Regions from separate parts of the Agarilytica rhodophyticola genome, predicted to be linked through region 4. Evidence: predicted binding sites of a transcription regulator. Region 4 holds the regulator's gene; each other region holds the start of a gene.
What was found. The regulator FNR, encoded in region 4, switches genes on or off when oxygen is low (the NO sensors DNR and NnrR bind a similar motif). The targets are predictions, from matches to a motif close to TTGATNNNNATCAA.

Region 1 (8,169 bases), on a different replicon from region 4:
CATAGGTTTGCGTTAGATGAGAGATATCTGCGAATAATTAAATATAACGTTGCAACTCTTATCTTTCTATAATATCTAGAAGCTATAATACTTATAAATTATTACGTACATCGATGTTTGGACTGATATTACCATGTGAATCAATTTTTATCCTATCCACTATATTTCCACGTAGTGAATTACCTTGAACTAATATATTTTCTGTATTCAGGTCAGTGATGACAATCCCGTAGCTGTTTTCTCGAATTATATTATTTTGCATACAGCATGTTTTGTATAAAAATTAACATTATTACCAATAATATTTTGTGCATACATTCTCCGGTAAATATTTATAAATTACATTGGATAAAAATTACATACTGTTTAATATACCTGTGTTATGTTTTTAGTTGAACTTATCTATTCATTTTTTATTAATAACGGAGACACTATATTAGCGGCTCAATTTAATTAGATAGTGAGTACAAAATGAAAGGAAAAGTTAGTGACGCTCTTATCATTAGTTTGATAGCTAGTTCAGCATTTTCAAGTACAGCACTTATTGCTACGTGTGAGAACCCACAGTGACATTACGTCCCTGAAGTACACCTGTTTTATGAAACATATGACCTGTCGATCTATAATCAGCAAAGCAGCCTTGACGAGAAATTAACAGACACTCCTGTTGTTGGTGCACTATGTTCACAACGGGAATCAAAATTAAATAGCCTACTTAGGGTATCAAGTCCACTGATGGCTTTTTGCCAAGAAAATATGCTCCGTATCTACTCGATCAGCGATAGTGGTTCTTTTAATGTTCAGTCTGAACAAGACAATACAACACCTCAATTCTGTATCGTCGCCGAGGGTTACATTAATGATGTATATATTAATACATTTGGACAGTTGACTAGTAATTAAACCCCAATATTTATCAGTGCTAATCTAAAGCTTTTAACAGGTTAATTACAATAATCTTTATGCCGTTATTTGGTACTTGATGTAGCGTAGCCATAGGACTCAATGATTCTTTGAGCACTATGGCTGCTTAGGAAGCGTAAAAACTCGCGAGCTGCGGCGTTAGTGTTGCCTCGGCTCAGTAACGCCGCGTCCTGTTTTATTGGTCTATGATATTCCCTCGGAACAAGCCAAAAAGAGCCTGTTTTTAAATGGTTTCCATCCATAATTTGAGAAAACGCAATAAAACCTATTTGGGCATTACCAGTACGCACAAACTGGTAGGTTTGTGCGATATTTTCTCCCTGCACCCATTTGGCTTTGGTCTTATCGTGCAGCTGTAGGCTCTTCAATGTATCAACAGCAGCGACACCGTAAGGAGCAAGTTTTGGATTAGCAAGCGCGAGCTTATTAAAACTCCCCATCTTTAATACTTCTGGGTTATTTTTGATCAACTTTGAGTTTGCAGACCATAGAGCCAGCCTTCCGATGGCATAAGTCGCGATCTTATCAGGTACAACGAACCCTTCTTTTTCGAGCTTTGCAGGTATTGTTTGATCCGCCGATAAAAAGATATCAAACGGCGCGCCATGTCTTATTTGCGCATAGAATTTACCAGAGGCACCAAAAGATAAAAGGACTTTGTGACCGCTAGACTGTTCAAAAACTTTGGTAATATCTAGCATCGTATTTTTGAAATTGGAGGCAACAGCTACATGAACATTTTCAGCAAAAAGAGAGTGGCTTAGCCCTAAAAAAATCGCAATAAGCAGCGTCTTATGTACCATAATATATTTTTCCGATAGGCTCTAGATCGTAATGCCTATGCTGTAGTATAAACTGGTACGTTGTAATCTTGCACAAGTATCGCGTTAAAATGAACATCACTGTTCAGTTAATACTCATTTCATGAGGTGGTAGGTGGTTTATCAAGTGAGTCGAGTTATTTTTCTCATATTAGTTCTAGGTGGCTCTGCTGTAGCAGCCGAAAATAAAAACTGGTCTTTTGGAGGGAATTACCGGCTACGATATGAAAACTTAGATAACCCATTTAGGGCGAATATAGAAGACTCTGATCAAGTACTAGCCTCACGATTACTGGCTAGTGTAAAGTTTAATAATGACGGGGTATTTGGCGAATTTGAACTACAGGATTCACGTACATGGTTGGATGATGACAGTACACCTCTAGGTACTGATGACGTTAACCCATTAGAGCCGCTACAAGTTTATATCGGCTGGCGAAACAAAAATAATTTCTCCGCTAAAGTTGGTCGCCTAACCCTTAATATTGGTAGCCGTCGATTAGTGTCACGTAATGGCTTTCGCAATACAATCAATGCTTTTAGCGGCATGCACACATCATGGATAAAAGATAACTGGCACGCACAAACTTTATATACCCTCCCCCTACAACGCCGTCCTAGCGATCGTTTAGCCTTGGACAACAACGAAATTCAAATCGATAAGCATTACTCGGGAATTCATTTTGCGGGTATACACGTAACCCGAGAAAAGCAAAACAAAGAGTTGTTAGAGCTCTACTATTTTATGCTAGATGAGGAAGATCAAGCTAATTTAAATACAAGAAACCGCGCACTCAACACTTTAGGCCTAAGGTTATTACAACCGAAAAAACTTTCACACTGGGATTATGAATTTGAAGCGGCATATCAATTTGGTGAGGCACGAACAAATAGATCCGTTTCTAATACCAATGACTTAGACGTAAATGCAGGCTTTATTCATGTTCACCTTGCTTATCAATTTAACAGCTTATGGTTTTCTAGAATAGTTCTGCAAGCAGATTATGCCAGCGGTGATAAAGATCCCAATGATAATAAGTACAACCGCTTTGATACTCTGTTCGGGTCTCGAGGCTTCGAGTACGGGCATACAGGTATATACGGTGCTTTTGCCCGAAGTAATATTTTATCTCCTGGCTTGAGATGGGAATTCCAACCTCGCGATGCACTCTCAGCACTTGTCGGCTATCGCTCAGTTTGGCTAGCCTCTGACAAAGACGCATTAACCACTGCAAATGTCGTTGATCCGAGCGGCAACACCAGCAAGTTTGTCGGACAGCAGTTACAAGTTCGCCTAGATATTAAGTTATCATCATCCATTAAATTTGAAGTCGGTGGGGCTTACTTATTAAAAGGTAGTTTTTTAAAAGATGCTCCTAATGCATCGCCCACTGGTGACACCCATCATATATATTCTCAAGTGGTCGTTAAATTTTAAATCTGCTACAAAATTAGTGGACTGCGGATTTCTTTTTTGCCAAGGCGACCAAAGCATGAGCAAAGGCGCTGTCATCATTAGTGCGCATACCAAGATGAATTTGCTTATAAACACCAGCTTTGCCCAATGCTATTGCTTTTATTGGTAATTGTTCTGCAAACTGATCCACTAGCCAGCGAGGTAATGTTGCTACACCACGATGTGCTGCCACCAGCTGTAGCATAATCTCGGTGGCTTCCACCGTTTTATGCTTTTGGGGCCGACAGTTTGCCGGCAATAAAAATAAGCTGTAAATATCCAAGCGTTCAATATCTACTGGGTATGTATAAAGAACTTGATCTAATAAATCTTCAGGCTCGATAAATTGACGTTGATAAAATGGATGCTCGTGTCCAACAACTAATACCTGTTCATAATCAAAAACAGGAACAAAGGAAATTCCTTTTCGCAATAGGGGATCCGGTGTAACTAATACATCGATGTCGTGATTAAACAGCGCGGCCATTCCACCAAATTGAAATTGTTGTTTCACATCCACATCAACTCCAGGGAATTGCTCAAGAAAATCGTGAACTACGGTAAGCAACCATTGGTAGCAAGGGTGACATTCCATGCCTATGCTCAGGTTACCGCTCTCCCCTTTAGCATACTGTTGCAAACTCTCATCAATTCTCTCGAGCTGAGGTAATAAGCGCCTTGCTTCTCTTAACAAATAGTGTCCAGCCTCCGTTAGTTGAATCTGCCTCCCCTCCTTTCTCCACAAAGACAAGGCAAATTTCGCTTCTAACTTTTTTATGGTGTGACTCAAGGCTGATTGTGTCAGGTTTAATTTATCGGCCGCTGCGGTTAGTGAGCCCTGACGATCTATCTCAAGCATAATCCTTAAGTGCATTCTTTCAATCATTGTTGAACCATGAATAATAGTAATGGGTGCATAGGGATATTACCACTATTCATCATGAGTAGTCCTGTTGATACTGCGATTATTATTAAACCGATACTTTAACAGCAAGACTAATATACTCAGGTATCTCTACATATACCTTCCTATATATTTCGCCATAAATTGAGTACTTACTGGAGTATGATTATATTGGTGTTAGCGGGCTCTAACTTGCTACTTTCTCAAAGAACAAAATGATAAGATTATAGGGGCATTTCACTTATTTCTTTTAAGCAACTATTGCATAAACAACGATCCCAACGTTCAGCAATGAATGCTCTTTGTTTATCTGACAAATGAATGTCGCTGCAATGACAAATCAAAATAGAGCCCATTTTACACTCAAAATCTTTAAGGCAACGGGGACAAACAATAGTCTCATGCTTTGGCATCACTTCTGTATTCCAAGAAATATCTAGGCATATTATATGCTGGCACCAATGGATGAACAAACCCCTTATTATTTAACACGCCAACTATTGTTAGACCATGCCATAATCCTTTAACTGTGCACTTCAAATGTTACGCTTTTCTCACAACCATAGATTTCCGCTGGATAAACAACTAACGAATAGAAATACTATTAACCTGGTGGCTAATTAATATCGAGATGTAGATCAACTATATGGTTATGCCCGTCGTCGAAACAATTAACAATAAGCTCGACATCATATTACTATTTTTATTTATTTAACGTCTGGAATTGACGGATAAGTTGTTGTTAATAGATCCTATTTATATGCATGTGTTTTTGTTCTAAAGATCATCATAATTTTGGCAGTTTATATGAAGATAAATAAATATGAATTCTTATTTTCTGAAGTCAAAAGCCTGGAAAAATTCAACGTAATTATTGAAGATATCTTTTATGTCGTATCAAAAACCTTAGTTGGCCTTAAAGAATCGGATATTCGCGACATTATTCAACAGCCTTCAAATGTAGATGTTAGAGCCATGCTGATGAGACATGGAAATAAGACGGTTGGCTTTGTTATCGTTCAAAGAATAGATGTGACAATAGAAAACAAGGTTATCAGTGTTTTTCAATCGGTGGCGAGTGTGCTGCCAAAATATCGTACAGTGATAAACTTATCAAGTTACGTAAATGAGGTGGCGCTAAAACATAAGTTTTGTTTTCCTTTTCGCGAGATATTCTGTCTAGGTTTTTACACTTCACCGTCCATTTATGATGCTTTTCAAAAAGACTACTATGAGTTTTACCTCACAGTAGCCAATGAAATGCCAAAAAACTGTAAAAAAGTTATTGATTACTTAATACAAGAAGTTGAAAAAAATAAGAGCTCATTAGAATCTTCTATTGCTCTAATGGATAACTCACAATTCTCATATTTTACCAACGTTATTTCAAAAGTAGGTTATAAAGACCATTGTGGCATTTGTATTTTAATCCCTTTTTCTTGGCAAAATATTGGGATGAGTATTCTCAAAAAGATGAAAGCGCAAAAGCTTTTAACTAGAGAACGGATAATACAAACAAAAAACAAAACTTTTTTAACTGAAAAATAGTATTGTCCTCTCGTATAAGTATTTGAAAATAAATAAGCACCCTATTCTACTAGATCGATCGCACCTTTAGCCATTCTACCATTGGAATGGGCAACACCTTTTACAATTCTCTTTTTCCAACCAAAGTCACTTCCCAATATTTTTGCTTGTTTTAGCCCTTCTTCATAAAAAGATAAGCCTCGGGCAAATCTCTGTGCTCCTTGACGCATAGCCTGGGGAGTTCTACGTAAGCTTTCATGATGAATATCTGTATCCTGATCCCCTAACAAAACCACAACATCTTTACTTAGAGCTGTTTTTAAGTGCTCTTTCGATACACCAGAATTCTTGAGTCCATATGGGTAGATTTCATTTAGGCTGGGAAGTGTGTACCAACCGGCATTGGCGGCAATGTAACGTTTTACACGAGCATTAGGCTTATAATAAAGATAACGATGAACAAACTGTGAGCCGGCGGAATGGCCATATATGGTGTAGTGTGTTTGCTTGCTCTTGATAGCTAGAACAACTGTGTCAAAAATAGACTCGATAGACGAAAACGTCCATTTTTCTTCCTTTCGTAAAGCATGGTCATTAGCAAAGACATAACCCAAGTTATAGTGTTTAGACGAAGGGAAATCTGCTTTAGAGAATTCTGGAGCGATAACGATGACGCCCTTGTTTTGTGCTAAGGGTTGCCACTCTTTAAGATATCTATGAGCGCCTCGCTTTGCACCATGCATCATGATAAGGATGGGAGCTTTTTTCATATCTACGCCCTTAGGCAAAAACACCCATACTGGGATTTTGGGGCCTGCCCAATCACTAAAAATAAAACGATTAATGTCACCGGCTTTTAACTGCTCATTGCCTGACAACAAAGGCGATTCAATATTGTTAAAGTAACCTTTGATTTCTTCTGAGTACCCACTATGAATATATAGCACTAACAGTAAAGTACTGATCTTAATAAAATAGTGAGATAAGCGGCGATATAAATAACGAGACATGCATTTCTACCTTTTTTTTTGACAAAAATATCCTATGCAAGCTGTGTCCGCAAATGAAATATTTACATTTTTAAATGCATAATTCGCAAAACCTAAATTTAATAAACTAGCGCTTAGATGTAACTTTGCAAAAAATAGTTGTTAAGGAATGTGAGGTAAAAATAGATAAGGTGTGATGGACTTTGATAGAAATTATGCTGGTTATGTAGGGGATACCTCATAACCAGCATATACATAGCAACTGCTTATAATACTAACTACGTGTAAATAGCTACTTTACTTTAGATCAAAGCGATCCAAACGCATGACTTTAGTCCAAGCATTAACAAAGTCTTTTACAAAGCGTTGTTGCGCATCGTTATAAGCGTAAGCTTCAGCAACTGCTCGTAGTTCAGAGTTAGAGCCGAAGATCAAATCTACAGTTGTTGCTGTATATTTCACACGGCCAGTTTTACGATCGACGCCTTCATAAAGGCCTTCAGTCTTTGCTTTTCTCCATTTAGTTGACATATCCATCAGATTAACAAAGAAGTCGTTATTTAAAGTACCAGGCTTACGGGTGAATACACCATGTTTAACACCACCGGTATTCGCATCCAGCGAACGCATACCACCTACAAGAACCGTCATTTCTGGTACGGTTAAGTCAAGTTGATCTGCTCTGTCTACTAGCATATCGGCTGGTGAACGGTAACTTGTACCTTTATTAAAGTAGTTTCGGAAAGCATCGGCCTTGGGCTCAAGCAAGCTAAAGGATTTAACATCTGTTTGCTGGGCGGTAGCATCTCCACGGCCAGGTGCAAATGGAACTTCAATCTTCACACCGGCATCTTTAGCGGCTTTCTCAACTGCAGCTGCTCCACCAAGAACTATCAAGTCAGCCAGCGAGATTTTATTACGGCCTTTGTTAAAGCGTTTTTGTACGCCTTTTAACTTGTCTAGAACTTTGGCCAATTCTCTTGGGTTGTTAGCCGCCCAATCCTTTTGTGGTGCCAGTGCAATTCGAGCACCGTTAGCGCCGCCGCGCATATCTGCTGCACGATAACTTGATGCCGAAGCCCAAGCAGTGCGAACTAATTCAGGCACAGTTAAACCAGACTTTAAAATTTGCTTTTTCAGGTCTTTAATCTGCTTAGCATTTACCAGTTTATAATCGGCAGTTGGAACAGGATCTTGCCAAATCATCGCTTCTTGAGGGTATTCGTCACCGAGGTAGCGGGCACGTGGTCCCATGTCACGGTGGGTTAATTTATACCACGCTTTAGCGAAAGCTTTTTCATACTCGTCAGGATTAGCAAGAAAACGTTCTGCGATCTTTTTATAGTCTGGATCATATTTCAATGCTAAGTCGGCAGTTGTCATTACAGGAGGATTGAACTTACCTTTGACATGGGCATCGGGAACAGATTTGTGCAATGATTCATCCGTTGGAATCCATTGGATAGCACCACCGGGGCTGCGAGTTTGTTTCCATTCAAATTTAAGCAGGTTTTCAAGATATAGGGTGGTCCACTGTGTTGGAGCTTG
Region 2 (8,169 bases), 2.8 Mb from region 4:
CAATCGCAAACGCCAGGCCACGGTATCCTTTAGCGACGACTAAATAGATTTACCATTTCACCATCCTAAGGCTTAGCCACCTAAGCCTTAGCTGAATCCTCTTCAGTCCACTTTTATCTGTTATATGTAACTCTGCGTTGTCGTCTTGCTATACTTCATCCTTGTCAATATTACGGAATATCCGTCGAAATGATTACTGATACTACTGATAAAAGCTTGTTACATCTTTTACGCTGTAATAGCCGCGCTTCCATTGCAGAACTGGCACGAGAACTAAGCCTGTCTCGCTCCACAGTCAAAGACCGTATTAGTCGTCTGGAAAAGAAGGGCGTGATTAAAGGATATTCTCTGGTGCTCAGTGATGAATATACCAAAGGTCATGTGTCGGCCCATGTGATGGTAAGTTTAGCATCAGGGTCTTCTGCGCAAACTATGCGAAACCTTAAAGACATTGAACAAATTACTATCGCTTATGCTGTCAGTGGTATCTACGATTTGATTGTCTTGGTGGAAGCAGAATCAACCGGTGAACTAGATAAGGTGCTTGATGATATTCGCGAAATCGAGGGTATCAAAGACACTGTCACCAGTGTAGTTCTGTCAACAAAGTTTGAACGCTAGCAAGGGCCTGCCGACACTCGTCACACCTGCTGATGTGTATGCTTTTCGTATTATTAGAGGCGATAGGAGCGGCCCAACTGGTGTCAATAGACCCTAAGATCTTTGGCTAATATTAAACATTATTTTGTCTAAAATTGTATTTTTAAAATAATATTCTATAAAAACCACTAAAAATGTTAATATTTCGAACATTCGTTCAGTTTAATCGCCTTTAGTGATTGTTTCTTTAGGCAGGTTAAGGATAAAATTCCGCTCCCTACTGAGTAGGGCTAAATCTAAATTACCAAGTATGAAATGTGAGGGTTCTCAATGTCAGCCGATATCAAAAAAGTTGTTCTTGCCTATTCTGGAGGTTTAGATACCTCGGTCATAGTGCTTTGGCTGCAAGAGACTTATGGCTGTGAAGTGGTGACTTTTACAGCGGATATCGGTCAAGGGGAAGAGGTAGAGCCAGCTCGAGCTAAAGCTGAAGCGCTTGGCGTCAAAGAAATTTATATCGACGACTTGAGAGAAGAGTTTGCCCGTGATTTTGTCTTCCCTATGTTTCGCGCCAATGCTATTTATGAGGGTGAATACTTATTGGGTACTTCGATTGCTCGCCCGCTAATTGCTAAGCGTTTAATTGAGATCGCTAATGAAACCGGTGCCGATGCTATTTCTCATGGTGCGACGGGTAAAGGTAATGACCAGGTGCGTTTTGAACTAGGGGCCTATGCTTTGAAGCCGGGCATTCATGTAATTGCGCCCTGGCGTGAATGGGATTTAACTTCTCGTGAAACCTTGATGGCCTATTGTGAAAAACACCAGATTCCAGTTGATTTCTCAAGTGCTAAGAAAAAGTCTCCTTACTCTATGGATGCCAATCTCCTTCATATCTCATACGAAGGCGGAATTTTGGAAGATCCATGGGCAGAAGCTGAAGCTGATATGTGGCGCTGGTCGGTAGCTCCGGAAGATGCGCCCGATACTCCAGAATATCTAGAAATTAGCTTTAAAGGCGGTGATCCCGTAGCCATTAATGGTGAAGCTATGTCTCCGGCAACTTTACTTGAGTTTCTCAACAAGAAAGGTGGCGAGCATGGCGTTGGACGACTCGATATTGTTGAAAATCGCTATGTTGGAATGAAGTCCCGTGGTTGTTACGAAACTCCCGGTGGGACAATATTACTGCCTGCCCATAGAGCTATTGAATCCATCACCTTAGATCGTGAAGTTGCACATCTGAAAGATTCGCTAATGCCTAAGTATGCTGAGCAAGTATATAACGGTTACTGGTGGAGCCCTGAGCGTAAAATGTTGCAAGCCGCTATCGATGATTCTCAGCATGTAGTTAATGGAGATGTTCGCGTTAAGCTTTATAAAGGTGCTGTTACTGTTGTTGGGCGTCGTTCTGATAACAGCTTATTTGATGAAAACATTGCAACTTTTGAAGACGATGCCGGGGCCTATGATCAAAAAGATGCGGCAGGCTTTATTAAACTCAATGCATTGCGCATGCGTATCGCTGCACAAAAGGGCCGTACTCAAGGTTGATGGTTTATTTAAGCCGGCTTTTAACGGCAGTTTATTAATTGTGTTTTGATCATTTGAGGCAGGGCATTTGTCCTGCTCATATAATGTGATTTGCACTTAAAACAAGTCTTATTAAGTCCATTCTATTGCTTTCATTTCTCTTACTTTAAATAGGGCTTTTGGCTTAGTATTCGTTAGCTGAGCTCAGCTGATAGAGAATCGACACATCTGAACGTGTAGTTATTTGCGTAAAATAGTAAGGCTTATTTCAGCTGTTATGTGTAACTGCCATCTGTAGCTATTATCGCTGCATATAATTAGCAGGTTAAATATCCAGGTTAATAGCAAGTCTTATAATATTGTCATACCAGTAGTATATATATGCTACTGTTATAGCAGCTTATGAGTACTCTGCTGTGTGCTTTTGTCGGTGCTTACTTTCTCTTCAATAGTATGGTTGCTCGCTGTTGTACTTTCTAGGTTATTTTGAAACTGAGTGTAAACCGAATAGCAAGGTAGCATATCGCTATTTTGTCCACTATGATTGGCGCCGAAATTTTGACTGCAACATTACTTGCCGTTTTTGGATGAAAGATAAGCATTAAACACTAAATATTACTTTAGTGTGACCAAAAGTCTTTAGAACAGGTCTAAAAACTGTTATCTAGCACAGGTGTTTATAACCAGAGCCTATTTTTAAGTACTTATGTTGTATTGAATATAGGCTCTTCAGGTAGTGGCGCACTTGACTCTAATCAAAGTACTGATGCCATTACCGTCTATAATTTCTAAAAATGACGACAAATCGAGAATTGGGAATCCGCGTTATCTCGGTGTCGACTGTTTAAAAACAATATATCTTTAATAGGAAAAGTGTATGAGTGCTGACGTGGCATCGGCTCATGGATCACAAGATAGTGAAAATTATAATTATCATGTGGTTCAACAATTTACCATTATGACAATTGTTTGGGGCATTGTCGGTATGGCAGTTGGTGTAATGCTGGCTGCGCAGCTGTATTGGCCCGAACTTAACGATATCTTGCAGCCCTATTCTCACTTTGGCCGCCTGCGTCCCTTGCATACAAATGCTGTTATCTTTGCCTTTGGTGGATGTGCTTTATTTGCTACATCCTACTATGTTGTGCAAAGAACCTGTCAGGCTAGGCTCTTTGGTGGCCCACTTATTGGGTTTACCTTTTGGGGGTGGCAAGCGGTTATTGTAGCGGCTGCTATCTCATTACCTATGGGTTATACCACATCGAAAGAGTATGCCGAGCTAGAATGGCCGATTGATATATTGATTACCTTGGTCTGGGTTTCTTATGCGATTGTATTTTTCGGTACTGTCATGAAACGAAAAATGTCGCATATTTATGTGGCTAACTGGTTCTTTGGTGCTTTTATTCTAACTGTTGCAGTTCTGCATGTAGTCAATAGCATGGCAATACCCGTAGGGCCTATGAAATCATACTCCATGTACAGCGGTGCCATGGATGCGATGGTGCAATGGTGGTATGGTCACAATGCGGTTGGGTTTTTCTTAACAGCGGGCTTTTTGGGTATTATGTATTATTTTGTACCTAAACAAGCAGGCCGCCCTGTTTATTCTTATCAGCTCTCCATCGTGCATTTTTGGGCTTTAGTCTCCATTTATATCTGGGCTGGCCCCCACCATCTGCACTACTCAGCGTTGCCCGATTGGGCTCAAACGTTGGGTGCCATAATGTCCATTATTCTATTGGCGCCATCATGGGGCGGTATGATCAACGGTATTATGACTTTGTCTGGTGCTTGGCATAAATTGCGTACTGATCCCACCTTACGTTTCTTGGTGGTGTCTCTGTCTTTTTACGGTATGTCTACTTTTGAAGGGCCGATGATGTCAATCAAAACTGTAAATGCCCTTTCTCACAATACTGACTGGACTATTGGCCATGTTCATTCCGGTGCTCTGGGCTGGGTTGCGATGATTTCTATCGGTGCTGTCTATCACCTTATTCCGGTTTTATTCAATCGTAAACAGATGTGGAGCGTAGCTTTAATCAATGTACATTTTTGGTTGGCAACAGTAGGCACCGTGTTATACATCGCCTCCATGTGGGTAAACGGTTTACTACAAGGCCTTATGTGGAGAGCATTCAACCAGGATGGAAGCTTAACTTATAGTTTCGTTGAATCGGTAGAAGCCAGTTATCCAGGGCATTTTGTTCGCTTCCTCGGTGGTGCTTGCTTCTTACTTGGCATGTTGATTATGGCCTTTAACGCTTATCGCACCGTATACGATAAGGAGACTGAACCCGACAATGTCAGTGAACCGCAGCTTGTTTAAATCGGATTTTGGAAGAGATAAAAATAGTTATGAATACACAATATGCCTGGCTGGGAGATACTAAGTGAAAAATCACGACATTGTTGAAAAAAATCTCGGGCTTATGTTGGTGCTTGTTGTTGTCGCCATTAGCTTTGGTGGCTTAGTTGAAATTGTTCCCAATTTCTATTTGCCTGAAACGTCTAAACCTATCGCTGGTTTGAAGCCTTTAACCGCTGTGCAATTGGAAGGGCGAGATATTTACATCCGTGAAGGATGCACCGTTTGCCATACTCAAATGGTGCGTCCACTCAGAGCTGAAGTCGAGCGTTATGGCCATTATTCGGTCGCGGGTGAATCTGTCTATGAGCATCCCTTCCTATGGGGGTCTAAGCGAACCGGTCCTGACCTTGCCAGAGTGGGCAAACGTTACAGCGATAATTGGCATAAAGCGCATTTGTACAATCCACGAAATGTCGTTCCCAATTCTAATATGCCAGCTTTTCCCTGGTTATTTGATAACAAACTCGACGGTAAAGGTACAGCTGCGAAAATGGAAGGCTTACGTTTTGTAGGAGTGCCATATACCGATGAAGATATTGCCGGAGCAAAAGCCGCCGTTAAAGGTGTGACGGAAATAGATGCGCTGGTTGCCTACTTACAGCAATTGGGAACCCTGAAAAAAGCAAAACGCTAACGTTGGAGTTAATCGATGGATATTAATACCTTACGCGGCATGTCGGTTATTTTAGTAATGATAGCGTTTGCTGGTATTTGCTGGTGGGCTTTCAGCCCAAAGCACAGAAAAAAGTTTAATGAGGCAGCACAGTTGCCCTTTGCCGATGAGTCGGCAGAAGACGAGAACACAAAATCAAATATTCATTGTCAGCAAGATGATGATGCGAGGGCAAATTAGCTATGACACTCTTTTGGCAGTTATGGATTTTTATTTTGACAGCCACATGCCTGGGATTAATCTTTTGGGTATTGATGGCCAACCGCAAAGTGGCTTTACGGGACGACGAAGATCCGGAAAATAAAACCACAGGCCATGTATATGATGGTATTGAAGAGTATGACAACCCCTTACCTAAGTGGTGGTTCCAGCTATTTTTAGGCAGTATGGTTTGGGCCTTGGTTTACCTTGTTTGGTATCCTGGTGTGTGGGATGGCTTTGGCGGATGGACTTCCGTTGGCGAACTTAAAGCACATCAAGAAAAGGCGGTAAAGAAACATGTAAAAAGTTATGGTGTGTTTTCGCAGATGCCGGTGGAAGAACTTATCCATGATAACCGCGCAATGAAAATGGGAGTGCGTCTTTTCGCCAATAACTGTGCTGTATGCCATGGCGCTGATGGTGGTGGTAATTTTGGCATTCCCAACTTAACTGATGGCGATTGGTTATATGGTGGTACACCAGACACCATAAAACACACCTTATTAAATGGTCGTGCAGGTAATATGCCCGCATGGGGGCCGATTTTAGGTGAAGAGAAAATTTCACATATTGCTGAGTATGTGTTGCAATTGTCGGGGCAAGAACACACACAGAGTGTCGCGGCCATCGGAAAAACCTTATTCGATCAAAACTGCAGCGCCTGCCATGGTGCTGATGGTAAAGGTATGGCGGCATTGGGTGCGCCTAATTTGACCGACGATGTTTGGCTATATGATGGTAGCCGAGAAGGTATTTTACATTCTATTCGCAACGGCTTAGCAAATGAGATGCCGGCGCAAAAAGACTTACTAAGAGAAGAGAAAATTCATATTTTAACAGCCTATGTCTATTCGCTCTCTTTTGATTACGAATAGTCTGAAGTTTATATTTATAAGATTATTAACGGCTAGGATTGCCATACAAGGGCTTGAGTTCTCAAGCCCTCAAGACTTTATAAGTCGTCTTTAATTTTGAGATAGGTTCGAGTGAAGTGGCAGAGGAAAAACAAACATCGGGCGGCGATGGAGAGATACGTTACATAAATCTCTATGAGTCAGAAGATAAAATTTATACCCGCAAAGTTTCTGGTTTCTTTCAGGCAATAAGACGTTATACCGGCCTACCTTTAATTGCCGCTTATCTATTGTTACCTTGGTTTGTCATCGACGGACGTCCGGCCGTGTTGTTTGATTTGCCGACTCGTCAATTCCATGTTTTGTGGCTGACTTTTTGGCCGCAAGATTTCATGTTACTAGCATGGCTACTAATAATTTCGGCATTCGCCTTATTTACAGTAACGGTATTGCTCGGCCGAGTGTGGTGCGGTTTTACTTGTCCGCAAACGGTATGGACACTTATGTTCATTTATATCGAACATCTTTTTGAAGGAGATAGAAATAAACGTATCAAATTGGATAAACAAAGGTGGAATGTAGAAAAGTTTTTACGAAAAGCAGGTAAGCATAGTGTTTGGGTATTAATTGCTTTTATCACTGGCGTCACTTTTATTGGTTATTTTGTTCCCATCCGAGATTTATTAGAAGGACTTTTCCCCTATCGCGATGCTTTAGGTATGATCCGCATCGATGCCCATCCAGCTGCAGCTTTTTGGACTCTATTTTTTACCGGTATGACTTATCTAAATGCAGGATGGATGCGAGAACAGGTCTGTAAGTATATGTGCCCCTATGCGCGCTTTCAGTCTGTTATGTACGACAGTGATACTTTGGCAGTACATTATGATCAAAAGCGTGGAGAGAAGCGTGGTGCCCGCAAAAATACCGATGACACAGAAGCTCTAGGCTTGGGGGACTGTATTGATTGTTCCTGGTGTGTACAAGTTTGTCCTGTTGATATTGATATTCGCGATGGTCTGCAATATGAGTGTATTAACTGCGGTCTTTGTGTTGATGCATGTAATACCGTAATGGATAAAATGAAGTATGAACGCGGACTGATTCGCTTTACTTCTGAAGATGAGTTGGATACAGGGGTGACGAAATTTATTCGCCCGCGTTTATTTGGCTACTGTTTTATTGTTGTTGCCATGGTATCGGTTTTTCTTTATGTGGTATTCACACGATCTCCTTTGGGGCTCGATGTCATTCGCGACCGCGGTGCACGTATGTATCGTGTTGTCGGTGATGATGTGCAAAATGTTTATACCATAAAAATTAGTAATATGGATCGTTCCACGCACAGTTATAATATTAGTATCGACGGGGATTATCCATTTAAAGTAGAGCGTTTTCGTTCATTCGAGGTATTAGCTGGCGAAGTGTTTTCGATGCCGCTTAGAGTATCGATTCCCAAGCGGTCTCTTGAAACTGAGAAAAGTAAAATTAAAATTGTTATTGAAGCCAAAGACGATAGTTCGATTTCAGCCGTAGAAGAGACCAATTTTATTGGGCCGGTGAAAAAATGAATGTTCCTGATGATCAAGTAGCAAAGGTGTGGTATCGCGAGCCATGGTTTTGGATGGTATTAGCGCCACTTATTGCTGTTGTTTTTTCCTCTGCGACCATGGTGTTTTTGGCTGTTACCTCGGCTGATGATGTGGTGTCAGATGATTATTATAAAGAAGGTCGTCTTCTGGCCCAGGAATTTACCTCTGAGGAGCATGCTAAATCCTTGGGTTTACAGGGGGATATTAGGTTTGACTGGTTAACCCATGAAGTTATCCTGCGTCTAAATAAGAATATAACCGCTGATCAACTGTCTCTTCTTGTTTCTCATCCCGCCAAATCAAAATATGATAGGACTTTAATTTTACAGCGAGTTGCACCTA
Region 3 (8,169 bases), 860 kb from region 4:
CTGAACGAGCTACAGGCGCCTCAATACCTTGGTATTTTTCACGTAAGGCCCACCACCCCTTATTGTAATCTTCAGGGGATAATTCTCCGTTAAATACCTGCCAGCGCCATTTATCCACTAACAAACCAAAGGGAAGAAAGGCAATTTTATCTAATGCCAACTTCAGTAGAATACTGAGATCTTCATCTTCTGAGGGTTCTTTATCCAGCAGGCCAATTTGCATCAAATATTTTGGAGTTATCGATAAGGCTACAGTATCGCCAACAGCTTCATGGAAGCCATCGTTAGCACTGTTGCGAAATAATAATGGTTGTTTATTGTACGCACGCTGATAAAAGTTATGGCCTAACTCATGGTGCACTGTCTGAAAATCTTCAGCATTTTTGTTGATACACATTTTTATACGCAAATCGTCGACATTATCAATATCCCATGCACTTGCATGACAGACAACATCTCGGTCTCGAGGCTTAACAAATAAGGATCGTTGCCAAAAAGTTTCAGGAAGAGGTTCAAAGCCTAGGGAAGTAAAGAATTTTTCCCCAGTTTTCACCATATCGATCTCGCTCATACCATCTTTTTCTATTAATGCTGTCAGGTCATAGCTAGATTTTGCGTTTTCAGGTTTGACCAAATCATAAACGTTACTCCAGGTTTGCGACCACATATTACCCAATAAATGAGCAGGTATTTTGCCCGTTTGCGGTACAACCTTTTCTCCGTAGAACTCACTTAACTTAGCACGTACATGACAATGCAATGCTTCATAAAAAGGCTTCACCTTACCCCACTGTTTATCCATATCAGCAGAAAAAGCATCGGGATCCATATCGTATTTGGATCGCCAAAGGACACTTAAATTATCGTACCCTAAGTCCTTCGCACCGGTATTAGCGATAGCTACTTGCTTTTCATAAAGAGGCCGCATAGGTGGAGACACTGTGCGCCAGCCTTGCCATAATTCTTTTAACAATTTAGGATCGCGGCTTTTCGCAAAGATAAGCCCCATATCCTGCAAGTTATAACATTTCTCTTTATTGCAATATTCACCCTTACCATAAAAGGCTTGCATTTGTGAGCCAATTTCGGCTAGTTCTCCGGCTTTTACAGGGTCATTAGGTGCAGGGAAAACCAGACCTAATTTGAGACTATCGAGTTTGCGACGAGTCACCGCATCTAGCTTAACATTATCAAATTTTGCAGCCTCCATGGCATAGGCCACATTGGCGATAGTGAACTCTTTGTTTGCACGAGTTTCTAAATACTGACTATCATAGTTGATAAAATTAGAAGCAATCCAAGCAGCTCTACCAGCATATTCATAAATATCCGTAAGATCCGCTTCTACTTTATCTAAAAATGCTTTCGCGTCATCCGCAGTAAGAGGCACAGCTTTTTGTTCGGCCACGGCATCTGTGTTCGACACCGGTGTGTTGCTTTGCTCGCAAGACACAAGGGAAAACGCTGATAAAACCAGGCCAATAGCCATATATTTGGAAGTTATTTTCACTGCTACCTCTCCTGACACTGCTCAATAGTGCCCAATTATTATGTGGATTTTAAAGCCATCGACTATAAACGAATCGGGTGGCAACGTCATCATTATGTGAAAAATGAAAAACGACATAGACTCAGTTTTGATACGCTTTCCTTTGCACTGTTTATCTTTTTACCTGTTTAACTATTTACTTTTACCCCTCTTTCATACGCCACTCGTTGTTTATTCATATATTCATGATAAGCACTAACATGACAACTCGCGTTTTGGAATTTAAGGTTTAGGACACTGTATTAGAATGGGTTTTACAATTTTATGTTCAAAAACCTTATATCCATCAAGCCAGGGAGTCTATTGCAACACAAATGCCTTCTCAACAAGCGGTAACACAATCGCTTTAAAGTAGCCCAATATTTTAAAAAACATGTGTTTAAATCAAAAAAGTGATGATTAGTTGAATTCTCAAATGGTTTTCAAAAGTCTTAATTGATGTTTATCAAAAGTAGTAGCACCTTAATTAAATAGGATACGCGCCATAATCTTACAAAAAAGTAACTTTCGAATTTCTTCTACTAGAATGAAATACAAGATATTTCTTATTATTTTTGAAAGGCATAGTCTATGAAAAAAAGCAGCGCCCTACTTTTACTAGCTTCGGCAATTACAATAACCCCAGCCTTCGCCTACGAAAAAGGTGACTGGATTATCCGCGCAGGATTGGCAAGTGTGCAACCTAACGATGATTCAACACCATTAACACTTAATGGCACAGAATTATCTCAACTAGGTTTGGGTTTACCTCGTACAGAAGCGAGTGTTGAATCTAATGAACAGTTAGGAATTACACTGACACATATGTTGTCCCAGAATTGGGGGATAGGACTTCTTGTTGCTACACCCTTTTCTCATGATGTCAACGCCGATGCTTTAGGGGTTAAAGCTGCAGAAGTTAAGCATTTACCGCCAACATTAACGGCACAATATTACTTTAATGGTGGCAATAACAGTTTCCAGCCTTTTATTGGCGCAGGTATTAATTACACCGTATTTTTTGATGAAGAGTCTGATTCACAGCTAAATACAGCACTGGCAGGTCTAGGTGCTACCGGTAATGCCGATGTAGATTTGGACTCCTCTGTCGGTCTTGCTTTAGAAGCAGGCTTCGATTATCGCTTAGATGATAACTGGCTATTAAACTTATCGGTTTGGTATACGGATATTGAAACAACAGCTAATTTTGAAACACCCGGTCTTGGCACTATATCAACTGATGTGGATATCGACCCATGGGTGATACTCGGATCATTCGGTTATTCGTTTTAAAAAAAACACCGGCCTTAGCCGGTGTTTTTTTATGCACTACTAACAATTATTAACTCACAACTCTTAGTTGATGCCACGCATGCCCTTTTTCAATAAAGGTGATATAGCAATCATAAATACACCAACACCAACACCGACCCACATCAGAAATTCATACAACTCCGTATAAGTCGCTAGTGTGCTAACCGTATCTGCTACCTCGGCACCAGAAGTGTCAATGGAAGCCATTTTCGCTATACGTGTTGCCACTGTTTCAGAGAGAGCAGTAGCTAAAAACCAGGTGCCCATGCTGACGCTAACAACACGGCCAATAGAGAGTTTAGTCACAGCTGATAATCCTACCGGAGATAAACAAAGCTCACCCATAGTATGAAGCAAATAGGCCAAGACCATCCAAATTGCTGCTACCTTACCGGCATCGTCAGCAAAGTTAGCGCCCAGTACCAGTGCGCCGAAACCGAGGCCAGCTTGCAGAATGCCCAGGCCAAATTTTACTGGCGTAGAAGGCTCTAAGTTTCGCTTTGACAGCCAAATCCAAATAGCAGCAAAAGGTATGGCTAGAATGATAATAAATAATGCATTCAGAGAACCAAAAGAAGCGGCAGGAATTTCGGAGCCAAGAAAATTTCGATCGAGAACTCGGTCGGCATACAATGTCATACTACCGGCAGACTGTTCAAACAAAGACCAAAATACAATAGTAGATACAATAAGAATCATCAGAACAACGGTGCGGCTATACTCTTTTGAGTCATGCATTTTAAAGCCATAGCCAATGAATGCCACAAGACCAAGCAACATAAACCCAAGCCAAGTATCGTTGCCCGTAAACGCCCAAACTAAACCCACTATCATTGTTACAGCAGCGAGCCCAACAGCTACCATATCCATTCCCTTTTCATTATTCATCATGGCAAATAAAATAATGCCGACAATGGCAACAATGAGTAAGCTATTTTGAGCTACGTGGACAATAGGCTCATTTTGAACCAACAACCACATAACACTTAAGGAAAGAATACCGCCAATATAAATCGCCCATTCTTTGTTGATAGGCCCCAAGAAACGCTCTTTTAGAATAGCAGGGTTATTGGGTTCGGCATGGCCATCGAGATATTTCTGGCCGTATAAGAAAGTAATTAGACCAAAGACCATACCAATACCTGCAGCGCCAAATCCATAGCCCCAACCATAGTTTTCCCCCAACCAAGCGCATAAAATGGTGGCCGTAAATGAACCTAAGTTGATTCCCATATAGAAAATAGTAAAGCCTGCATCCCGGCGAGGGTCGCTTTCAGAGTAAAGCTTGCCTACTATTGTGGAGATATTGGGCTTTAGAAAACCAACCCCTACGGTAATAAGAGCTAGCGCAAAGAAGAAAACATTCAATGCCATTACATCCTGCACTACCACGTCTTCGGCTACTGTCGAACCTGCCACAAGGACATCACCATTGTTTAACGTCACCGCCTCAGTTAATATGGTACCAGCGGTATATCTCACTGCCTCATGCCCTTCGTAGGCCATAAAAACATGACCTAATGTAAGCAAAATAGCACCGAAAATAACTGCTTTTCGCATTCCCAAATAGCGATCTGCTAACAAACCACCGATTAAAGGCAAGGCGTATACTAAGCCTGCGTACGCCCCAAGGACATCGAGACCTGCCGAATCGGTAAACAAATGATACTTTGTAACATAGAGCAGGTATTTCATCCCGTAAAAAGAAAATCGCTCCCATAACTCAGTAGCAAAGCAAACATATAAGCCCTTGGGGTGACCAAAGAGTTCGCCACTATTACTTGTGGTAATCGCGGCTGATGATTCGATAGTAGACATGCTTTCTCCAAATACCTAAACTTATTTATGAGACGTTTGATATAAACGCCACCTCAAGCCTATGGGGGCCAGCCCCATTACCTGAAGACATTGTTATAGTTGGTATAGTTAACGATCGAGGTAGTAAATAGCTTGCAATCATCTATCGCCATTGTCATTTATATAAATATCTGTATAGCTCACTAACTTGTGTACAATTAATAGCTGTTGTGATTTGCTACTATTGTGTAACTTATCACCACAGGCACAGCTGCTGTATTACAGTTATACGAACGAATATGACGATTTAACAACCAGTTTTACACCAAGATCTATTCATTTAAATTTATTGTTATTGCTGCTCATCTAAGCTTTTAAGCCTTACCTAACCAAAAGTAACCGTTGATCAGCAAAGAGAGCCTAAGTAATTGTTCTAGGCTATCAGCCTCTAGCTATTACATGCTCTTTATTAACACTAGAATTGACAGCTATTTCAGTAATTCTATCCTCCGCCAAGATAACATGTTTTACCGTCATTGATGAATGCCAAATTGAGATTTACGGCAGCTATCTCTCCTTTGGTCGCAGGATTGCACACACCGAAGACTGCTTTCAAAATGCGGTACAGTATATCGGGCTTAAGATGGAAAAAGCTGTTGTTTAAGATCAAACAAGCTAAAGAGCGATGAGTTCCTTATGATAATTAAGCAATATGGCGAAGCTCCAAAAAGGCATGAGTGGCAATAAAGAGACACTTGTCGGCCGATCAAAAAACAATCAGTCATATTATGCCGTTACTCTTCATACCGCTTGTGTGTGAAAAAGATTCTTGACGCCTATGGTACTACGGAAAATATCTTCAGAATATTTGCCTTAAAAAAAATAAAAACTACTTCAAACGCCAACCTCAAATGCCTATAAGTGGCTTTTAGTTAAGCTCAAGGTGACTTGTAGTTTTTATTTAAAAATTAATATTACAAAGCAGAATAGATTTAGCCTCTGATAAAAACTTCAAAGTCTGAAATACAACCACGGCTTGTAATACACTATAGGTGAATTACCTTTTAGGGCTAACCTAAAATCCACATTTGTTAACAGATCAAAATAAAAATAATGAATAATTTAAGGTCTTTATCATGATAAAAACTATTTGCAGATATTTTTTTAGTATTTTTCTTCTCTTCGCTTTTAGCATGTATTCTCAAGCAAATATTTGTCTGGAAATCAAATTACCCCAGCACCCTAATTACACATTTGACGACGATATCAACGTTATCTCTTACGACAATACGACGATTGCAGGCAATATATTAGTACCAAAACATCCCCCAAGCGAAAAGGGTTTTCCTGCAATTATATTTGTCAATAGTTGGGTGGTAGAAGAACACGAGTATCTTATACAAGCAGCACAGTTTGCAGAAAAAGGATATGTAGTTTTCAGTTATAGTGCTCGTGGCTGGGGGTGTTCAGGTGGCGAGGTAAATGTCGCCGGGGAAAAAGATATTAAAGATCTTTCTTCAATTATTGACTGGCTTATTGCCAACTATCCTATTGACTCGCAAAACATTGGTATCAGCGGTATTTCTTATGGCTCAGGAATAAGTTTGATGGGCTTAGCAAAAGAGCCGAGAATAAAAACTGCAGTCGCGATGAGCACATGGGCATCACTAACAGATGCGCTTTATCAGCAACAAACCCCACGTTTTTTTTGGGGCTTTTTACTTGTTTCCAGTGGTTTACTCACCGCAAATATGGATCCGATTATTGCACAAAACTACAACAACTTACTTACCAATAGAAATATACCCAGCACATTGTCCTGGGCAGAAGAGCGTTCAGTAAAGAACTTTGTCAACCTAATCAATGAGCGCAATGCCCCGGTATATCTAGCAAATAGTTTTGGCGATAACTTATTTCAGGCAAATAATCTATTAAAATTCTTCTCGCGTTTAAGTGGCCCCAAAAGATTGGATTTAAACCAAGGCACACATGCCAGCGCAGAAGGCTTAGGTTTGCTAGGATTTGATAACTTTACTTGGCGCAATACACATAGATGGTTTGACTACTGGCTGCGTGGAATCGAGACAGGTATTATACAAGAGCCCCCCGTAAGCACATTAACCAAAGTTCCTGCTGCAAACCAATATTACCAACGTAATTTTTTTGAAAACTGGCCTAGTAATACTATTGGCGAAGAGGAATTTCATTTATTACCAAGAGGTTTGCTTTCCAATGGAGAATTGTCACGGCAACCTTACTCATCTTATTGGACTAAGACTAATAAAATTTTTAGCGGCTTAGATACTTTCGCAACAACAGGAATTCCTATTCTTTCTGAGTTGTTAGATGGGCAACTACGAACCCCCGTAAGAACACCTCTAGCTTTGATCAACCGTGCAAATGGTATTGTATTTGAGGGGCCACGTCTTTCTCAAACAATGAAAATACGAGGTATTCCAAAAATAAAACTCAACGTTCGGCCCTCCCTGAAAAAGTTACAATTAAACGCTTATCTATATGACGTACACGCCGGAGTAGGTACATTAATTAGCCATGGCCCAATCACTCTATATAATGCTGAAAGAGGACAAACCCAGGAGTTAGAGTGGGAGATGGTGGCCACTGCTTATGATGTCCCAGCTGGTCACAAATTAGCGATTGCCATTGACACTTTTGATGCACTATACGCTGTTCCAACACTACTACCCTATTCAGCTTCGTTTAAGTTTCAGCGCGATTTAAGCTCAACACTCACATTACCGGTAACTCGCTAATAGTTATATACCGCATACATTTCATTAAGCGATTTTGGAAATATGGAGAATGAATTTATTGGCAAATAAGTATTGCTATCAGTAAAGCAAGGATGCAATACATAAGTATATACCTAGGAGCTCCGTAAATAATAGGTGGATATCGGATACACATTTGACAAGTAGGTAAAACCATTTATTAGTATTTGCATTAAAACATTAGCAACAAAATAGAAAGCACGCTTATAGTGGCGCAGTTGATTTATTTTTTGACGCCAATAACTTTTAGAGGCTGTATTTATATGTGATATGGTTAGCAAATAAATTTTCACTGCAATATACAAAAATAAAGCGGGATTATTTAATAGCTTTTTTATCATTGTTTACATTAAGCCTCCACCACTTCTTCAATAATGTTTTAAAAAAACGTTGTTGAACAATTTTTAGGAAATAACTATGAAAATATTGGTCACCCTCATACTTTTATTGGGTTCTTTTTCTTCGTTGGCTCAGGCAGTTAGTTATGATCGTGATTTTTTTGTTGAAGTTACATCAACAACAAATGAAAACACGGGAACAGTGACAGAAAAGATGTTTGGAACACTAGCGTACGAAAGAGCACATGAAGAGAATTCTTTTACTGCCGTATCCACTACATCAAATGGGTATATTTATTTTTTAGCCAGAGATAAAGGTATAAATTTTAGCTGCTTCGTTCATGAGAGTGTAAAATCACCTTCAGAAATGGAAAACTTTAGGACAATTGCTGCAGCTTTT
Region 4 (8,169 bases):
GTTGCAACGTCGAACAATACTGCGGGCTTACGCGGTCAAGTGGCAGGGAAAACAGCGCTGTGCACGGTTGGCGTCAGCGGTTCAGGCTTAACTTACCGAGGCTATGATATTAAAGACCTCGCCGAAAAATGTGAGTTTGAAGAAATTGCATATTTATTATTTAACGGTCAGCTGCCGACGCAGCAAGAGTTAGATGAATACAAAAGTATGCTGCGGTCCCAGCGGGAATTGCCCACAGCACTGAAAGAAGTGTTAGAGCGTTTGCCCGCCAGCAGTCACCCGATGGATGTGATGCGCACAGGTGTATCAGTGTTGGGTAACCTTGAAACCGAAATGTCATTTGCCGAACAAAAAGATAAAGCCAATCGCTTACTCGCTGTCTTACCGGCCATTTGCTGCTATTGGTACCGTTTTAGCCACGATGGCATCAAGATTAATACCCAAACAGATGCGGATTCTATCGGCGGACATTTTCTGGCTATGCTCGGTGACGGTAATGTCAGTGAGTTGCATGAACAGGTGATGCATGCGTCACTGATTCTCTATGCTGAGCACGAATTTAATGCCTCGACGTTTACCGCCAGAGTCTGCGCCTCTACTTTATCGGATATGCACAGCTGTATCGCTGGCGCTATTGGTTCTCTGCGTGGCCCACTGCATGGCGGTGCCAATGAAGCGGCGATGGAGATGATTGAGAATTGGACCGATGCTGATCAAGCAGAAAAAGAAATTATGGGCATGCTTGAACGCAAAGAAAAAATTATGGGTTTTGGTCATGCAGTTTATCGTACCAGTGATCCGCGCAATGAAATTATTAAGCAGTGGTCGAAAAAACTTGCCGAACAACAAGGCGATAGTACCCTCTATGATGTGTCTTTACGTTGTGAAGAAGTGATGTGGCGTGAAAAGAAGCTGTTTTGCAATGCTGATTTTTTTCATGCGTCTGCTTATCACTTTATGGGAATTCCAACCAAACTCTTCACCCCAATATTTGTTATGTCTCGACTAACAGGCTGGGCAGCTCACGTGTTTGAGCAAAGAGAAAATAACCGCATTATTCGTCCGTCTGCTGAATACATCGGTGAACAACCCCGTACTGTTGTCGCTATCGAAAATCGTTAAAGCTTTGAATTCCGTTAAAACCTTGAATTTGGAAAAAATATGTCTGCCAATGTCGATATGAACCAGCGCCCTGATTACGATCAAGTTATTCAGGATATTGCTGACTATGTTTTAGATACTAAAGTGGCTTCTGATGAAGCCTACACTACTGCACGCAACTGTTTGATGGATACACTGGGCTGTGGTCTGTTAGCTTTGCGTTTCCCGGAGTGCACTAAGCACCTCGGGCCAATGGTGGAGGGCACAGTTGTGCCTAACGGTGCCCGTGTGCCAGGTACACAGTTTCGCCTCGATCCTGTAAAAGCCGCCTGGGATATTGGTTGCATTGTGCGCTGGCTCGATTTTAACGATACCTGGTTAGCCGCTGAATGGGGCCATCCATCGGATAACTTAGGAGGCATACTCGCCGTTGCTGACTATTTATCGCAAGTAAATGTCAGCCAGGGTAAAGCACCTCTACTAATGCGTGATGTTTTACAAGCGATGATCAAAGCCCATGAAATCCAAGGGGTTATGGCATTAGAAAATAGCTTTAACCGTGTTGGTCTTTGCCATGTTCTGCTGGTTCGTTTGGCCACTACAGCCGTGGTTACCAAAATGTTGGGCGGTGATCGTGAGCAGATTATGGCAGCTGTTTCTCACTCCTGGGTTGATGGTTCGTCTTTGCGTACGTATCGTCACGCGCCTAATGCCGGCTCACGCAAGTCCTGGGCTGCCGGTGATGCGACTTCTCGAGGTGTGCGCTTAGCAGATATTGCCATGCGCGGCGAAATGGGAATTCCCGGCGTCTTAACTGCGCCACAGTGGGGCTTCTATGATGTGTCTTTTAGCCAAACCAACAAAGACCTTAAGTTAAAAGAAGAGGGGGATCGTGAGTTTAAATTCCAGAGAGAATACGGCGACTATGTGATGGAAAACATCCTCTTCAAGATTTCCTTCCCAGCCGAATTCCACTCGCAAACGGCGTGTGAAGCTGCTGTTGTTTTGCACGAGCAGGTAAAAGACCGCATTGACGATATTGAAAAAATAGTCATCCATACACATGAGTCTGCGATCCGTATTATTTCTAAAGACGGCCCGCTTGCGAACCCCGCCGACCGCGATCACTGCTTACAATATATGACAGCAGTGCCACTTATTTTCGGCAGTTTAGTAGCAGAACACTACGAAGATGAATTTCATGAAGCGCATCCTCAAATCGATGTTCTACGTGAGAAAATGGAAATTCTAGAAGAGCCTCGTTATAGTGAGGAATATCATGATCCTGAAAAACGTTCTATTGCCAATGCCTTACAAGTGTTTTTCAATGATGGCAGTACTACTGAGAAAGTAGAAATCGAATATCCTCTTGGTCACAAACGTCGTCGCGAAGAGGGCATCCCGGTGCTAGAAGCGAAGTTTAAAGCTAATTTGGCTACACGTTTCCCCGGTGCTCGCTGTGATCAGATCTTTAACCTATGTAAGGACCAAGAAGCTTTAGAAAATACGCCTGTACAGAAGTTTATGGATCTATTTGTGATCTAGAGGCGACTTTACATTATGGATGCCAAAGCCAAAATACCACCGCCAGTGCTGCTGATTTTGTACGCCGGACTTGCCTGGTGGATAGCCCATTTGATTCCTCAATGGCGAGTTACGGTGCCGTTTTCCTCGCTTTTGACAGCAACACTGCTGGTGATGGCGGTATTTTTGGCGACCCATTCCCTTTGGCGTTTTCGCAAAAACAAAACGACTTTTAGCCCACTGCATTTGCAAGATAGTAAAGTGTTGGTGACCACAGGTTGTTATAGTTTTAGCCGTAACCCGATGTATTTGGCAATGTTATTGGTTTTGGCTGCTTTCGTATGTCTATTAAGCCATATGTTGGCTATATTTGTTTTGCCCGGTTTTGTAATAACTATGAACCAATTACAAATAAAACCCGAAGAGCAGGTGCTCGGCCGTATTTTTGGGGAAAATTATAGTGAATACAAAAAGCGTGTAAGACGTTGGCTCTAGTAAATTGACCTATGTCCGTTGGCTGTTCATAAACCTTATGTCCACAAACAGCCACCGGATATAAACCACCAAGACATCATTGGTGAGCAAAATTGGTGAGCAAATTTATTGTTGTTTGATACCAAAGCTAATGCCCATATTGACGGCAGTCATGTAGGAAATGTCTTCTTCGGTTACCACGCGTGTTTTATTGGCGACTTTGCTTAAAGGCACTTGTCCTAGGGTGTTATTGCGTATGATGGCGACCTTACCAAATTCACCATTGGCCACCATTTTTGCCGCATAACAGCCCACTTCCGTAGCAAATATGCGATCAAAAGAAGTCGGCGTGCCACCTCTTTGGATATGCCCTAAATTTGTCGCACGTACCTCGGCATCAATATGTTTTTCAAGTTGTCTTTTTAAATCCTCGCCAATTCCACCAAAACGTATGGGGTCGGGACTGTCTGCGATAGTTTCCCTGACGACAGTGCTGCCTCCTTGCGGACGGGCACCTTCAGCAACTACGACCAATGCGTAACCTTTATCACCACTACGTGCTTGGCAAATGCGGGCAACTTCTTCGATATTATAGGGGTGTTCTGGGATAAGAATACTGTCCGCGCCACCCGCTAAACCTGAATGTAAGGCGATCCATCCAGCATTGCGTCCCATTGTCTCCAGTATCATTATCCGCTTGTGAGATTGTCCAGTGGTACGTAAACGATCAATGGCTTCTGTGACAATACTGGTGGCGGTGTCAAAACCAAAAGTTCTATCCGTGCACATAAGGTCATTGTCTATGGTCTTAGGGACGCCGACAATATTCATATCCATCTGTGCAAGCTCTGAGGCGATAGATAAGGAACCATCACCGCCTATCACCACCAGTGCATCTAAACCAAGGGTGTCATAATAGTCCTTTACATGACTGGAAACATCGCGCCCTTCATGGTTGAAAGGGTCAGCCCGATTATGAGTGCCTAAAATGGTACCGCCAAGATTCAAAATACCGCTGCAATCTGAATAGCTAATAGTGGTAGTGCGTTTTTCTATAAGACCCAAAAAACCATCTTTAACCCCTATAATTTCGGCTTTTTGCTTAAGGATTAAACTTTTCGCTACAGCTCTAATAGCGGCGTTTAAGCCTGGGCAATCACCCCCTCCAGTCAAAATACCTACTCGCATTATAAATACCTATCAATCAGTTGGTGTGTACAAATAAGTTAATTTATAGGATGTATCTGTGTGAAACTTTTAGATGAAACGTGGTGCGACCCGTTAACGTGTCTTACATTTTAGTAATCTGATTATTGCTGCAAGATTATTTTTAGTTGTTGACGTATATCAACTTGGGCTTGTTAAGACCAGCGGCCTGTATTGCCAGAGTCTCTCTTGCTGAGTGCGGGAATCTCTCTATCACTTGATTAAAGTCAATAAAAAAAATATGGACATTGTTAGCATAGATACCATGAGCGTATCTAAACCTCCCAATATAAGCGTGTTATACCCGAAAGCGAAAAGCTTGCGGGAATCTGTGTTGATCAATTCTAGTAATGGTATTGTTCTCAAGCATAAACAGTCGGTGAGCTTGGGACTAAATTCAACGCAGGTTTTTAGGCTAAAGCAGCACCAGGCTAACACCTTCGATTGTCTAAGTTGCGAGTTGGCTTTGTGGCGAACACTATTGGGACAGCGATCATTAGAGTCTTTAGAATTAGTAAGACCCTGTCTTTCTCTGGAGCCTTATGAGATCACTAGTTTGGTCTATAATATTGCATCTAATTTTAAGGTGTCTCCAGCCATCACAAGAAAACATCGTGTTGTTTGTTCCCCAAATGAAGTAAACGGTGAAAACTTTGCTTTACTTAAAGGTCTCGGTTTTAATCAATGCCAATTAATAATTGAAACTGAGGACGATTTTAATGCAGATGTTGTCGCTGAATTCTTCGCCTGTGCAAAACGTTACCCATTTACTACAACGGGTATTCAGATTACTCGTTTAAGTGATGATATTGCGAGTCTTGTTTCAAAAGTTAAGCTACTTATAAAAAAGCACGAGCCAAACTATGTTTTTATTGGTAATTCATCTTTGGGACTTAAAACGGACACATTAATTACTCAAAATGCGTCCATTTTAGATAATAGTGATATCAAAAGTAATAATATAATTTGCTTAGGCCCTGAGGCAGTCAGTATAATTAATAATAGAAAAATTGAGAATCTCTCTTCAGTTTGTCATTATGCTGATGCGTTGTCCTGCGGCAAACTACCATTTTCTACTGTGGATGATATATGACACAGTATTCAAAGTGATTGGTATGGTGGTTGGCTTAGATTGTATCGTTAGTGTTTAGTATTACAAGGTCTTGTTATTATTGTTGTCATGGTCGCCATAGATAACTGTTATATACATACTTGTTATAGTGCCTGTTATAATAGCAACAAGACAGATAAAAGCTTTATACTTAACATATTCATATCCAGTTACTTCGCACGTAGCATTATTGTATTGTAGAAATCGAGGCCCGCAGTAAATGAAAAATAGTGCAGATAAAAATATTATTTGTCAGCAATCATCGCATCATGTTAACTGTACAGAGTGTCGTCTTGGCAGTATTTGTTTGCCTATCAGTTTAGAACTTGATGATGTGCAGAAACTCGATAATATAATCCAGCGAAGTCGCCCTATCCAAAAGACCGAACATGTTTATCGTGCTGGTGAGCAGTTTAAGTCTGTGTACGCGCTAAGGTCAGGAGCCATTAAAGCATTTACCCTTACTGAAGATGGTCTCGAACAAATTACGGGGTTTTATTTGCCCGGTGAAATATTTGGCATGGATGGTTTAACTTCTGACGCTTATTCTAATTCCGCCGTCGCATTATCCACATCATCTGTGTGTGAAATACCTTTTTCTCACTTCGAGGAGTTAAGTACACAAATGCCAAGTTTGCAGCGCAGGTTTTTTCAGTTAATGAGTAAAGAAATTACTAATGACCAGCAGCTGATTAGTGTGTTAAATAAAAATAATGCTGTTGAACGAATAGCCGCTTTTTTACTTAGTATTGCTGCTCGCAACGAAAAACAAGGGCTTTCAGCACGAGAATTTCACCTGCCAATGTCGCGATCAGATATTGGTAATTTCTTAGGTTTAACTATTGAAACTGTCAGCCGTGTTTTCACACGCCTACATAAAAGCAACATTATCAAGACAGATAAAAAGTATATTGAAATATTGGATTTAGATGCACTAAAAGGCGTTTCAATATCTACTTGTCAGTAGCATTATCCTATAGGCTCACACTCCCAAATAGTCTAGGCAAAAATCGTATCTGCCTTTGACTGTTATATATCTCATTGTCAATCTGAAACGAGGTTTTTGTGTGTCCTATATACAAGATTTTTACGATAGCTATGAGCGAATATTTGGCAAGCAAACTAGAATTAACGATTCTGGTTTGATTTTTTTTGACCAATTCTATAAGCGCTTTGCCAATGCAGATGATGATATAAAAAAAGCTTTTGAAAATACCGACATGGAGCGCCAGAAGCGTATGTTGAAAAAGTCACTTTTGTATTGCGTGAGTTTCACTCTAAGCGATAAAAGTCTTGAACATATGAAGGGCATTGGTGAAATACATGATAAGAATCACCTTAATATTAACCCTAAAGTTTATGACACCTGGCTTGAGTGCATGATTGCAACAGTGAAAGAGTTTGATCCTGAATTTAACAGTAGAATTGATTTAGGATGGCGTTTAGCTTTCTCACAAGGTATTACAATGATGAAATACATGCATAGTGCATGTTAAGGCTGCTAACAGGCTCAAAGTCGCTGTCACCTTGGTGTAATGGCAACGCTAGTATTATCAATGTCCGTTTGTTGAGGTCATGTTTAAATAAGTACTAGCAACTATCTATTAATGAGATTTTAATGCGCCTGTTATCAATTCAATTTAAGAGTTTAGCAGCGGTTATATTTATCGCAGCTATAATAATTTTGTGTGAAACTCTAACATTTACCGATCTTGTACTAACCAAACCACAAAAGATTACCGCTTGTATATTACTCATTGCTGCATGCTTATGGATAACAGAAGTTATTCCACTATTTGTAGTAAGTTTTGTCATTCTTGCTCTTGAAATTGTTTGGTTATTGCCAGAAGTTTTGCTGCTAGATAGTAGTCTTACTTCTCAGGTATTTTTTTCCCCCTTCTTCTCAAACATTATTTTGCTGTTCCTGGGGGGCTTTGTGCTGTCTTCACTTATGCAGAAATTCGGTTTGGATCATAAATTCGCCTACCTTATTTTGCACCGTACTCAAGGTAATGCGAAAACCACATTATTAGGTATTATTATCGCTTGTACCTTTCTTTCAATGTGGATGAGTAATACCGCTACTACGGCGATGATGTTGGCAATTATCTATCCTTTACTTAATAACATTCCTAAAGGCCACAATTTTAGACTGGGCTTAGTTCTCAGTGTGCCTTTCGCTTGTAATATTGGCGGTATTGGTACGCCCATAGGAACACCGCCTAATGCCATCGCGTTATCTTATCTCGCCGAAAAGGGTGTGGCTTTAAACTTTTTACAGTGGATTGCGATAACCTTCCCGTTACTTATATTGTTCATTTTTATACTTTGGCGAGTGCTGTTATTTTTATATCCACCAAAGGATCTAGTGTTAGAAGTTAACAAGCCTGAACAACAGAAAAACACCGCTCAGCACTGGGCGGTGATTGCCATTTTTTTGATCACTGTTTGCGGTTGGTTTTTTGGAAGTCTTATCAACTTAAGTACAGGAACGGTGGCGCTTTTTCCCATTATTGCCAGCTTTTGGATGGGCTTACTCGATACCTCTGATTTTAGAAAGTTACCTTGGGATATTTTATATATTATTGCAGGTGGGTTGGCGCTCGGAGTTGCCATGAAACTAAGTGGTTTGGATCGAGTATTAATCACTCTATTACCACTGGACTTGGCGCCGGCTTGGCTGTACTTCGTGATCGCGCTATTTGTTGGCCTGATGTCTACTTTTATGAGTAATACCGCTACGGCAGGCTTAG

Region 1: the regulator FNR is predicted to act here: its motif matches at 4,734-4,747, upstream of BVC89_RS30835 (cysteine-rich CWC family protein).
Region 2: the regulator FNR is predicted to act here: its motif matches at 2,879-2,892, upstream of ccoN (cytochrome-c oxidase, cbb3-type subunit I).
Region 3: the regulator FNR is predicted to act here: its motif matches at 1,985-1,998, upstream of BVC89_RS19515 (OmpW/AlkL family protein).

Annotation. Positions count from the first base shown of each region.
Region 1 covers NZ_CP021745.1:74,804-82,972, forward strand. The annotation lists gene BVC89_RS30030 (hypothetical protein) at 736-903, shown strand; gene modA (molybdate ABC transporter substrate-binding protein) at 969-1,727, opposite strand; gene BVC89_RS28640 (alginate export family protein) at 1,873-3,183, shown strand; gene BVC89_RS28645 (LysR family transcriptional regulator) at 3,197-4,087, opposite strand; gene BVC89_RS30835 (cysteine-rich CWC family protein) at 4,330-4,518, opposite strand; gene BVC89_RS28655 (hypothetical protein) at 4,913-5,653, shown strand; gene BVC89_RS28660 (alpha/beta hydrolase) at 5,695-6,642, opposite strand; gene katG (catalase/peroxidase HPI) at 6,919-8,169, opposite strand, start outside.
Region 2 covers NZ_CP020038.1:1,061,593-1,069,761, forward strand. The annotation lists gene BVC89_RS04525 (carbon-nitrogen hydrolase family protein) at 1-43, shown strand, start outside; gene BVC89_RS04530 (Lrp/AsnC family transcriptional regulator) at 190-621, shown strand; gene BVC89_RS04535 (argininosuccinate synthase) at 931-2,154, shown strand; gene ccoN (cytochrome-c oxidase, cbb3-type subunit I) at 3,011-4,465, shown strand; gene ccoO (cytochrome-c oxidase, cbb3-type subunit II) at 4,530-5,141, shown strand; gene BVC89_RS04550 (cbb3-type cytochrome oxidase subunit 3) at 5,157-5,360, shown strand; gene ccoP (cytochrome-c oxidase, cbb3-type subunit III) at 5,363-6,256, shown strand; gene ccoG (cytochrome c oxidase accessory protein CcoG) at 6,373-7,806, shown strand; gene BVC89_RS04565 (FixH family protein) at 7,803-8,169, shown strand, end outside.
Region 3 covers NZ_CP020038.1:4,687,176-4,695,344, forward strand. The annotation lists gene BVC89_RS19510 (M2 family metallopeptidase) at 1-1,489, opposite strand, end outside; gene BVC89_RS19515 (OmpW/AlkL family protein) at 2,120-2,821, shown strand; gene BVC89_RS19520 (peptide MFS transporter) at 2,885-4,660, opposite strand; gene BVC89_RS19525 (alpha/beta fold hydrolase) at 5,833-7,413, shown strand; gene BVC89_RS19535 (hypothetical protein) at 7,849-8,169, shown strand, end outside.
Region 4 covers NZ_CP020038.1:3,822,936-3,831,104, reverse strand. The annotation lists gene prpC (bifunctional 2-methylcitrate synthase/citrate synthase) at 1-1,122, shown strand, start outside; gene BVC89_RS15940 (bifunctional 2-methylcitrate dehydratase/aconitate hydratase) at 1,162-2,646, shown strand; gene BVC89_RS15935 (methyltransferase family protein) at 2,662-3,120, shown strand; gene BVC89_RS15930 (6-phosphofructokinase) at 3,226-4,287, opposite strand; gene BVC89_RS15925 (hypothetical protein) at 4,571-5,398, shown strand; gene fnr (fumarate/nitrate reduction transcriptional regulator Fnr) at 5,637-6,383, shown strand; gene BVC89_RS15915 (globin) at 6,484-6,912, shown strand; gene BVC89_RS15910 (SLC13 family permease) at 7,035-8,169, shown strand, end outside.